3 regions of the Kosakonia sp. N21 genome follow, and region 2 is predicted to be linked to each of the others. Evidence: riboswitches for the same ligand, from Rfam matches in the RefSeq annotation. Region 2 holds a riboswitch; each other region holds the start of a gene.
What was found. Region 2 has a riboswitch for thiamine pyrophosphate ahead of thiB (thiamine ABC transporter substrate binding subunit). Riboswitches for the same ligand answer to the same signal wherever they lie in the genome.
Positions count from the first base shown of each region.

Region 1: another riboswitch for thiamine pyrophosphate. It lies ahead of thiM (hydroxyethylthiazole kinase); the one in region 2 lies ahead of thiB (thiamine ABC transporter substrate binding subunit).
Region 3: another riboswitch for thiamine pyrophosphate. It lies ahead of thiC (phosphomethylpyrimidine synthase ThiC); the one in region 2 lies ahead of thiB (thiamine ABC transporter substrate binding subunit).

Region 1 is NZ_JBOBHR010000001.1:525,386-528,660, reverse strand. Features, by position in the region: gene thiD (bifunctional hydroxymethylpyrimidine kinase/phosphomethylpyrimidine kinase) at 1-517, opposite strand, end outside; gene thiM (hydroxyethylthiazole kinase) at 514-1,302, opposite strand; TPP riboswitch at 1,337-1,433, opposite strand; gene ACQ3G7_RS02380 (DUF2778 domain-containing protein) at 1,634-2,164, shown strand; gene ACQ3G7_RS02375 (hypothetical protein) at 2,139-2,399, shown strand; gene ACQ3G7_RS02370 (Rpn family recombination-promoting nuclease/putative transposase) at 2,514-3,275, opposite strand, start outside.
Region 2 is NZ_JBOBHR010000003.1:521,686-524,960, reverse strand. Features, by position in the region: gene sgrR (HTH-type transcriptional regulator SgrR) at 1-1,559, shown strand, start outside; TPP riboswitch at 1,596-1,695, shown strand; gene thiB (thiamine ABC transporter substrate binding subunit) at 1,726-2,709, shown strand; gene thiP (thiamine/thiamine pyrophosphate ABC transporter permease ThiP) at 2,685-3,275, shown strand, end outside.
Region 3 is NZ_JBOBHR010000017.1:7,162-10,436, forward strand. Features, by position in the region: gene nudC (NAD(+) diphosphatase) at 1-553, opposite strand, end outside; gene rsd (sigma D regulator) at 646-1,149, shown strand; TPP riboswitch at 1,205-1,358, shown strand; gene thiC (phosphomethylpyrimidine synthase ThiC) at 1,444-3,275, shown strand, end outside.

The DNA.
Region 1 (3,275 bases), on a different contig from region 2:
CCGCTTCGCAGCCTAATGCCAGCAACGCTTCCCCCTGCGCATGCATCTCTTTTTCTGTCCGGGCATGCGGGGCATCCAGCAGCGCGGCGGCTTCCGGTAAATTGGGTGTAATAAGTGAAACCTGCGGCAGTAAATGCTGACGCAGCGCCGACACCGCCGATGGCGATAACAACGGGTCGCCGCTCTTGGCGAGCATGACGGTGTCCAGCACCACATTGCGCACCCGGTAGCGTTGCAGGCGTTCCGCCACTGCTTCAACGATGTCGGTCTCCGCCAGCATGCCAATTTTAGTGGTATCAATGCGTACATCACTCAGTACGGAATCGAGCTGTGCGGCGACAAAATCCGGTTCAATGCGATAGACCGACTGTACCCCACGGGTGTTCTGCGCCACCAGTGCGGTGATCACCGAACAGCCATAAGCGCCTAAAGCGGAAAAGGTCTTCAGGTCAGCCTGGATCCCGGCCCCGCCGCTGGGGTCGGTTCCGGCAATGGTTAAGGCGTTGATCCGTTTCATTGCTGCCCCTCCCCGTTCATCGCATACAGCGCATCGAGAAATTCAGCCACAAAACTGCCCGGTCCGGTGCTCTTCGTCACCGCCAGACCGCCCGCCTGCGCCATAAAGGCACAAGCGGCAGCCACATTGACCAGCCGGTCGCCTTCCAGCGCACAACTGGCCGCCACCACCGCCGACAAGGCACAACCGGTGCCAACCACACGCGTCATCAGCACATCACCGCCGGTGACCATCAGGGTGCGCTCGCCATCCGTGATGTAATCCACCTCCCCGGTCACGGCCACAATCGCACCGGTTTGCCGTGCAAGCGTTTGTGCAGCGGGTAGCGCCGTGCTGGCGGTATCGGTCGTGTCAACACCGCGCCCGCCTGCACTCATCCCGGCCAGCGCCAGGATCTCCGAGGCGTTACCGCGAATGGCGGCGGGTTGCAACGTAAGAAGCTGTTGGCAGAACTGCGTGCGGAAGGTCAGCGCGCCGACAGCAACGGGATCCAGTGTCCAGGGCGTGCCCGCCGCTCGCGCGCCGTCAATCGCCGCACGCATCGCATCGGCGCGTTCACGGGTTAACGTCCCAACGTTAATCAATAACGCATCGGCAATGGCGCTAAATTGCTGCGCTTCTTCGGGTTCAATCACCATCGCGGGCGACGCGCCCAGCGCTAACAACACGTTGGCAGTAAAGGTTTGCACAACGTCATTGGTCATGCAGTGTACAAGAGGAGAACGGCGGCGGAATTGCTGTAACGCATGCGCAGTTTGCGCACGATCAAGCAGGTCAGGTTGCATAAATTCGCTCCTGCCCGGCGTGAAGAAGGGATGCCGGGCAGGCATCTGACTTCCCTACGCTGGCATTATCCAGATCAGGTGGTACGGGTATTTCTCAGCCTTCACAAGGAAGGGCACCCCGAGTCATTTACTCTAAAATCAAAAAATTGCGATTAACGTCCCGTTAATCCCTGTTCAGGATCATGCCAGCGGGAAGCCAAAGACACAACCCTTAAAAATGCGCTGTGTCCCAACTTGTGTCCCAAATATGTCCCAAAATCAGAGGTTAAGGATGGCTGTCTGGGTAAATCGGCGGTAACATAACCCGCAAATCTACAGGGAGTTTTATGTTATGCAGATTTGCAGGATGGATTACAACGACGTATCCGCAGACGGGAGACGGCTTAAACTTCATGTTTACGGTGTCGGAACGTTTCCAGTGTTTTCGGGGATAGCACCAGTAACCAACATCGCAGAGTGTGCATTTATACGAAATGCGGCTTTGCCTGTCGGCACTTACTGGATCGTTGATGCCCCGTCCGGGAGTATTGCCAATCAGGTCGAGCGATTTGTTAAGGATTTCAGGAATGGAACAAATCACGATGAGTGGTTTGGATTGTTCAATGCCTCCACAATGAGTGATCACGTTTTCGTTAATGGCGTTGACAGAGGATCTTTCCGGCTTCACCCGTTGCGCCCAAATGGTGAGGGGGAGTCGTGGGGATGCATAACTTTCTATAACATTCCTGATTTCCAGTTAGTCAGAACCTCATTACTTGCACGTAAAAAAGTTCGAGTGCCAGGAGGTAAAGGATTAATGGCATATGGGCGTATAGACGTAACAGGGCGGACTGATTATGCGTCATGCAAATTTAACAATTAACATACTGATCGGTTTGCTCTGCTTTGTGGCTTCATTCTTTATCGTGCTGTTCCCTCTGGGCGGACTGGTCGATTATTTGTCTCAAATCAGTAATGATTTTCTGAACCGCACCGGGTTGGGATTTGCTGATGGCGAAGCTGATCCATCGTTTCTTTGGGTGCTGCTCCTACTCATGCTCGTTGTTACTGCGCTGTTGATGTTCATTATTCAGAAAGTACGGCGAAAATATCAGTAGCCAAACATAAGTCAAAGGGACAGTGCGTCCCGGTCAGCAGATAAAGCGGCAGCGAAGATGTGCATCCGGCGACAGCGATACGCTCATCGCCCACGGCAGGTTGCAGTAGCGAAATCAGTGACGGATCTGCGCGAGTTGCTCTTCGCCGAGGCCTGTCATTTCCATCACCACGTTGCGATCGAGGCCATTCTGAAGCATGGTGCGGGCAATCCGTAGCGCTTCTTCCTTGCGCCCCTTCTCAATACCGCGCTGCTCTCCAAGCTGAATACCTTTTTCGATGCCTTTCTCAATACCTTTCTCAATGCCTTTTTGTTCTAGCTGTTGCGCGATAGTCATCAGTTGATCCTCATGCTGTGGCACCCGCTGCGCCAGTTCACGGACAAAGGCTTCTGCGTCGGATGTTTCGCCAGCCTGTACGAGGTAGTTTATCAGTGAAACCAATTGCTGTCCTGTCATGTATTCGGTCAGTAAGAGCGTGGCAAGCTTGTCCAGCAATTCACTGAGGTCACGCTGATGGATGTGTTTTTGCAACAATGTCAGTGCCGCAATACTGCGGTGATTCATGATCTCGTCATCCGGGATCACCGTCACATCCACCAGCGGGAAATCACGACTATAGAGTATTTCCGCCACCGAAGGTAAATCAAACAGTTGCAACCAGTTGGTTGAGTAGGGATACGGGCTACGTTTACCGGTATAGAATAATACCGGGATAACCAGAGGCAGTTTTTTATGCCCGGTATCCAGGTGCCGTTGCATGGCCGCAACAGCATAACGAAGCAGCCGGAATGCCATGCATTGATCCGGAGTTGATTGATGCTCAATCAGGACATGCACATACCCCTCTCCCGCGACGGTCTTCAGACTGTAGAGCAC
Region 2 (3,275 bases):
TCAGTTGCTCGCGGCGTCACATGCGTACGCTGCTGAATACCATGCAGGATCGCGGGTGGCTAACGTGGGATGCCGAAGCCGGACGCGGCAAACGATCGCGCCTGACCTTCCTCTATACCGGCCTTGCGCTGCAACAGCAGCGCGCCGAAGATCTGCTGGAGCAGGATCGTATCGATCAGCTTGTGCAACTGGTGGGGGATAAAACCGCGGTTCGCCAGATGTTGGTCTCTCATCTCGGTCGCAGCTTCCGCAGCGGTCGGCATATCCTGCGCGTGCTCTATTACCGGCCACTGCGTAACCTGCTGCCCGGTACAGCCTTGCGGCGTTCCGAAACCCACATGGCGCGGCAAATCTTCAGTGCGCTGACGCGTATAAATGAGGAAAACGGGGAACTGGAAGCGGATATTGCCCACCACTGGAAGTCGATATCGCCTCTGCACTGGCGCTTTTATTTACGTCCCGGCATCCATTTTCACCACGGCCGTGAATTAGACATGAGCGATGTGATTGCCTCACTCCAGCGCGCAACCTCGCTGCCGCTGTACTCCCATATTCGCGAAGTGCTCTCACCCACGCCGTGGACGCTGGATATTCATCTCACGCAACCGGATAACTGGCTGCCCTGGTTAATGGGCTATGTTCCGTCGATGATCCTGCCGCGTGAGTGGAACACACTGGGTAATTTCGCCAGTCAACCGATTGGCACCGGTCCTTACGCCGTCACACGGAATACCAGCAACCAGCTAAAGATCCATGCTTTTGACGATTACTTCGGCTTTCGCGCCCTGATCGATGAGGTCAATGTCTGGGTATTACCGGACCTGGCCGACGAACCGACCAGCGGCCTGACGCTGGAGGGACCGACCGACGGCGAAAAAGCCGTGGAGAGCCGCCTCGAAGAAGGCTGCTACTACCTGCTGTTCGACGCCCGCTCCAGCCGTGGCGCCAACCCTGAAGTCAGAGAATGGGTCAGCCAGATTCTCTCGCCGACCAATCTGCTGTGGCATGCCAACGAACAATACCAACGTTACTGGTTCCCGGCGTATGGCCTGCTGCCACGCTGGCACCATGCGCGCCCCGGCAGTGGAGAGAAGCCCGCCGGACTGGAAACCCTGACCCTGACGTTTTATCGCGAGCATAATGAGCACGAAGCGCTCTCCCGCACCATGAGCACTTTACTGGCGCAGCAAGGCGTGAAACTGATCGTACAGGAAGTGGATTACGAGGAGTGGCACCGCGGCGACGCCGCCAGCGATATCTGGCTCAACAGCGCCAACTTTACCCTGCCGCTGGATTTCTCGGTGTTTGCTAACCTGTATGAGGTCCCGCTGGTACAACACTGTATTCAGCGTGACTGGCAGGCAGATGCCGCACAGTGGCGCAAAGGGGAAATGAATCTTGCCATCTGGTCGCAGCAACTGCTGGCCAGCAAAGCCATTGTGCCGCTGATTCATCACTGGTTAATGATCCAGGGCCAGCGTTCCATGCGCGGCCTGCGTATGAACACGTTAGGCTGGTTCGATTTTAAATCCGCCTGGTTTGCGCCGCCGGATCCATAAGGCTTTCGCATTTTTTACCAAATCATTACAATAGCGGCGTTCTCAACGGGGTGCTGCGCCATGGCGTGTGCTGAGAAAATACCCGTCGAACCTGATCCGGATAACGCCGGCGAAGGGATTTGAGGCTATTGCTCAAAATCCTTTGCCACCCATGTTGAGGTGCAAAGTGTTAAAAAAATCATTGCCATTCCTGCTGCTGATCGCAGCGCCTGTTTTTGCCAAACCCGTACTGACCGTGTACACCTACGACTCATTCGCCGCCGAGTGGGGGCCAGGTCCTGCGGTCAAAAAAGCCTTTGAAGCCGACTGTAACTGCGAACTGAAATTCGTGACGCTGGAAGATGGCGTTTCGCTGCTTAACCGCCTGCGCATGGAAGGTAAAAACAGCAAAGCCGACGTGGTGCTGGGGCTGGATAACAACCTGCTGGAAGCCGCAACGCAGACAAATCTGTTCGCCAAAAGCGGCGTCGCCACTGATGCGATCAGCGTACCTGGCGGCTGGAAAAACGAAACATTTGTCCCGTTTGACTACGGCTGGTTCGCCTTTGTTTACGATAAAAACAAGCTGAAAAACCCGCCGAAAAGCCTGAAAGAGCTGGTCGAAAGCGATCAAAAATGGCGCGTGATTTACGAAGATCCCCGCACCAGTACGCCGGGTCTGGGTCTGCTGCTGTGGATGCAAAAAGTCTATGGCGACAAAGCCCCGGAAGCCTGGCAGAAACTGGCGGCGAAAACGGTCACCGTCACCAAAGGCTGGAGCGAAGCCTACGGTCTGTTTTTGAAAGGGGAAAGCGACCTGGTGCTGAGCTACACCACCTCGCCGGCTTACCATCTGATCGAAGAGAAAAAAGATAACTATGCCGCGGCGAATTTCAGCGAAGGCCACTATTTACAGGTAGAAGTCGCCGCACGCACCGCCGCCAGCAAACAGCCTGAACTGGCCGGGAAATTCCTCAAATTTATGGTTTCGCCCTCTTTCCAGAACACCATTCCCACTGGCAACTGGATGTATCCGGTGAGCAATGTCACGTTGCCTGCCGGTTTTGAAACGCTGGTGAAACCACAAACCTCTCTCGAATATAGCCCGCAGGATGTCGCCGCACAGCGCGCGGGTTGGATTAATGCATGGCAACGCGCCGTCAGCCGCTAATAGCAGGCTGGCTGCTCCCCGGCATCACCGCCGCCACCCTCATGGTGGCGGTGGCGCTGGCGGCATTTTTCGCACTCTGGCAAAACGCACCGGCGACCGGACTCACCGCGTTCCTGCAGGACAGCTACTTGTGGCATGTGGTGCGTTTTTCCTTCTGGCAGGCCTTCCTCTCCGCCCTGTTTTCGGTCGTCCCGGCGATTTTCCTTGCCCGTGCGCTCTACCGACGGCGCTTTCCTGGCCGACTCGCACTGCTGCGCCTGTGCGCGATGACGCTGATCCTGCCGGTGCTGGTCGCCGTGTTCGGTATCCTCAGCGTGTATGGTCGTCAGGGCTGGCTTGCCACGCTCTGCCACGCGCTTGGGCTGGAATGGACCTTCTCGCCGTATGGTTTGCAGGGCATTTTGTTAGCCCACATTTTCTTTAACCTGCCGATGGCCTCGCGTTTGTTGTTGCAGTCGCTGGAGCAAATCCCCGGTGAGCAGCGGCAGTTGGCAGCACAACTGGGCATGCGCGGCTGGTCCTTCTTCCGCTTTGTGGAGTGGCCATGGCTGCGCCGCCAGATACCG
Region 3 (3,275 bases), on a different contig from region 2:
TTTTAACCTTAATGCCACTCTCTTCCATCACTTCACGGGCCACCGCCTGCTCCAGGGTTTCGCCTACTTCAACAAACCCGGCAAGCACAGTGTAAATCCCGTTACGATGGCGCGTATGCTGCGCCAGAAGAATCGCGTCATCGCGGCGGATGGCGACGATAATGCAGGGGGCTATTTGCGGATAGTAGCGCTCACGGCAGTGATCACACAGCATTGCCCACTCGGTTTTGCTCGGGTGCATGGTGTGCCCGCAGTAACCGCAAAACTGATGTGAACGGTAAAATTCCGCCAGTTGCACGCCGCGCCCGGCCAACTGGAACAGCCCGGCGTCCTGATCGATCACCTGGCGTACGGATCCCATGTCCTGGCGGCGATTCTGGCGGATCATCCATACCGGTTCGCCCTGCCATTCACCGATATGAAGCGCGCTCTGCCCCACAAGATCGAAATTTCCTGCCTGCCCGTGTGGTAATTCTCCACCGGGCAACCATAATTTTTGTTCATGGCTTACTATCCACCAGCCATGATCCCGGGCGTCAATAATACGTACCATTTGGTGCACTACCTTAGCTTCACTGGCGTTTTGTTAACATTATTATTACATTTGGGTGAGCATTTTTTCACTTACATATTGCGGAGCCAATTATGCTAAACCAGTTAGAAAGCCTGACAGAGCGCGTTGGAGGAAGTAACACACTTGTCGACCATTGGCTGCTAGTACGTAAGCAACTTCTCGTTTCTTACTACAATCTGGTTGGCATTAAGCCTGGCAAAGGATCGTACATGCAGCTTAATGAAAAAGCGCTGGACGATTTCTGTCACAACCTGGTGGAGTACCTCTCCGCAGGTCACTTCAGTATTTATGAACGCGTCATTCGCGAAATGGAAGGGAGCAATCCACTTTTAATCGCTAACCAGCTCTATCCGCTGCTGGAAGCCAACACCCTCGAAATCATGAATTACTACGATACCAGCCTGGAAAACGCCATTGATGATGATAACTGTCTGGAATTCCAGCAGGCGCTTTCCGACATCGGCGAGGCGCTGGAGGCCCGCTTTATGCTGGAGGACAAACTGATCGTGCTGGCTTTTGATAACAATCTCAAAGAGAGCGCCAATGACGAAAGCGGCATGGCGCGCCCTGCTTGAATTCTTAAAAAGTAACGCGTAGTTTAAAAAGCAGTTCCCCGTCTGAGGACGGGGGTTTTTCTTGTCGGAGTGCCTATCTCTCCACTACATGATTCGCAATACCGCGAAGCGGCGCGAAAGATGAAGTGGAAAAGGCTGAGACCGTTAATTCGGGATCCGCGGAACCTGATCGGGTTAAGACCTGCGAAGGGAACAAGAGTAATCCATTCACATCAACCACCCTTACGGGCGGTTTGTTGCCATTACTCCATCCGTCGTCTGACAAGCCATCTCCTTTTAATTCTGGAATGAGCTATGTCTGCAAAACTTACACGCCGTGAACAACGCGCCCAGGCGCAACACTTTATCGACACGCTGGAAGGCACCGCTTTCCCCAACTCACACCGTATTTACGTCACCGGTTCACAGCCCGATATCCGCATCCCAATGCGCGAAATCCGGCTCAGCCCAACGCTGACTGGCGGCACAAAAGAGCATCCTCAGTTTGAAGAGAACGAAGCTGTACCGGTTTACGACACCTCCGGCCCGTATGGCGATCCGGCAGTCACCATCGATGTGCAACAAGGTCTGGCCAAGCTACGCGCCCCCTGGATCGCCGCGCGCGATGACAGTGAAACGCTTGATGAACGCAGTTCGGCTTACACCAACGCACGTCTGGCGGATGAAGGCCTTGATGAGCTGCGCTTCAACGGGCTGCTGACGCCGCGCCGCGCCAAAGCCGGTCAACGCGTCACCCAGCTACACTACGCCCGCAAAGGGATCGTCACGCCGGAAATGGAATTTATCGCCATTCGCGAAAATATGGGCCGCGAACGTATTCGCAGCGAAGTGCTGCGCAGACAGCATCCGGGCGAAGGTTTTGGCGCCCGCCTGCCGAACAATATCACGCCGGAGTTTGTGCGCAATGAAGTCGCCGCGGGCCGCGCGATCATTCCGGCCAACATCAACCACCCGGAATCAGAGCCGATGATCATCGGACGTAACTTCCTGGTGAAAGTGAACGCCAACATCGGCAACTCAGCAGTGACCTCGTCCATCGAAGAGGAAGTGGAAAAACTGGTGTGGTCAACCCGCTGGGGCGCAGACACGGTGATGGATCTGTCCACCGGGCGCTATATCCACGAAACCCGCGAATGGATCCTGCGTAACAGCCCGGTGCCGATCGGTACAGTACCGATCTACCAGGCGCTGGAGAAGGTCAACGGGATCGCCGAAGATCTCAACTGGCAGGCATTCCGCGATACGCTGCTCGAACAGGCGGAACAAGGGGTGGATTATTTCACTATCCACGCAGGCGTCTTGTTGCGTTACGTCCCGATGACCGCGCAGCGCCTGACCGGCATTGTTTCCCGTGGCGGGTCGATCATGGCGAAGTGGTGCCTCTCCCACCATCAGGAGAACTTCCTTTACACCCACTTCCGCGAAATTTGTGAAATCTGCGCCGCTTACGATGTCTCGCTGTCGCTCGGCGATGGCCTGCGTCCGGGTTCAATCCAGGATGCCAACGACGAAGCGCAATTTGCCGAACTGCACACACTGGGCGAACTGACCAAAATCGCCTGGGAGTACGACGTGCAGGTGATGATTGAAGGCCCGGGGCATGTGCCGATGCAGATGATCCGCCGCAATATGACCGAAGAACTGGAGCACTGCCACGAAGCGCCGTTCTACACGCTTGGACCGCTGACCACCGATATCGCACCGGGTTACGACCACTTTACCTCCGGCATTGGCGCAGCAATGATTGGCTGGTTTGGCTGCGCCATGCTCTGTTATGTCACCCCCAAAGAGCACCTGGGCCTGCCAAACAAAGAGGATGTTAAACAGGGCTTAATCACCTACAAAATCGCCGCCCATGCTGCTGACCTGGCAAAAGGCCACCCTGGCGCACAGATCCGCGATAACGCCATGTCGAAAGCGCGCTTTGAGTTCCGCTGGGAAGATCAGTTTAATCTCGCGCTGGATCCCTTTACCGCCCGTGCTTATCACGATGAAACCCTGCCGCAGGAGTCCGGCAAAATCGCCCACTTCTGCTCAATGTGTGGGCCGAAATTCTGCTCGATGAAAATCTCTCAGGAAGTGCGCGATTACGCGGCGGCGCAGGCCATCGAAGCCGGGATGAATGA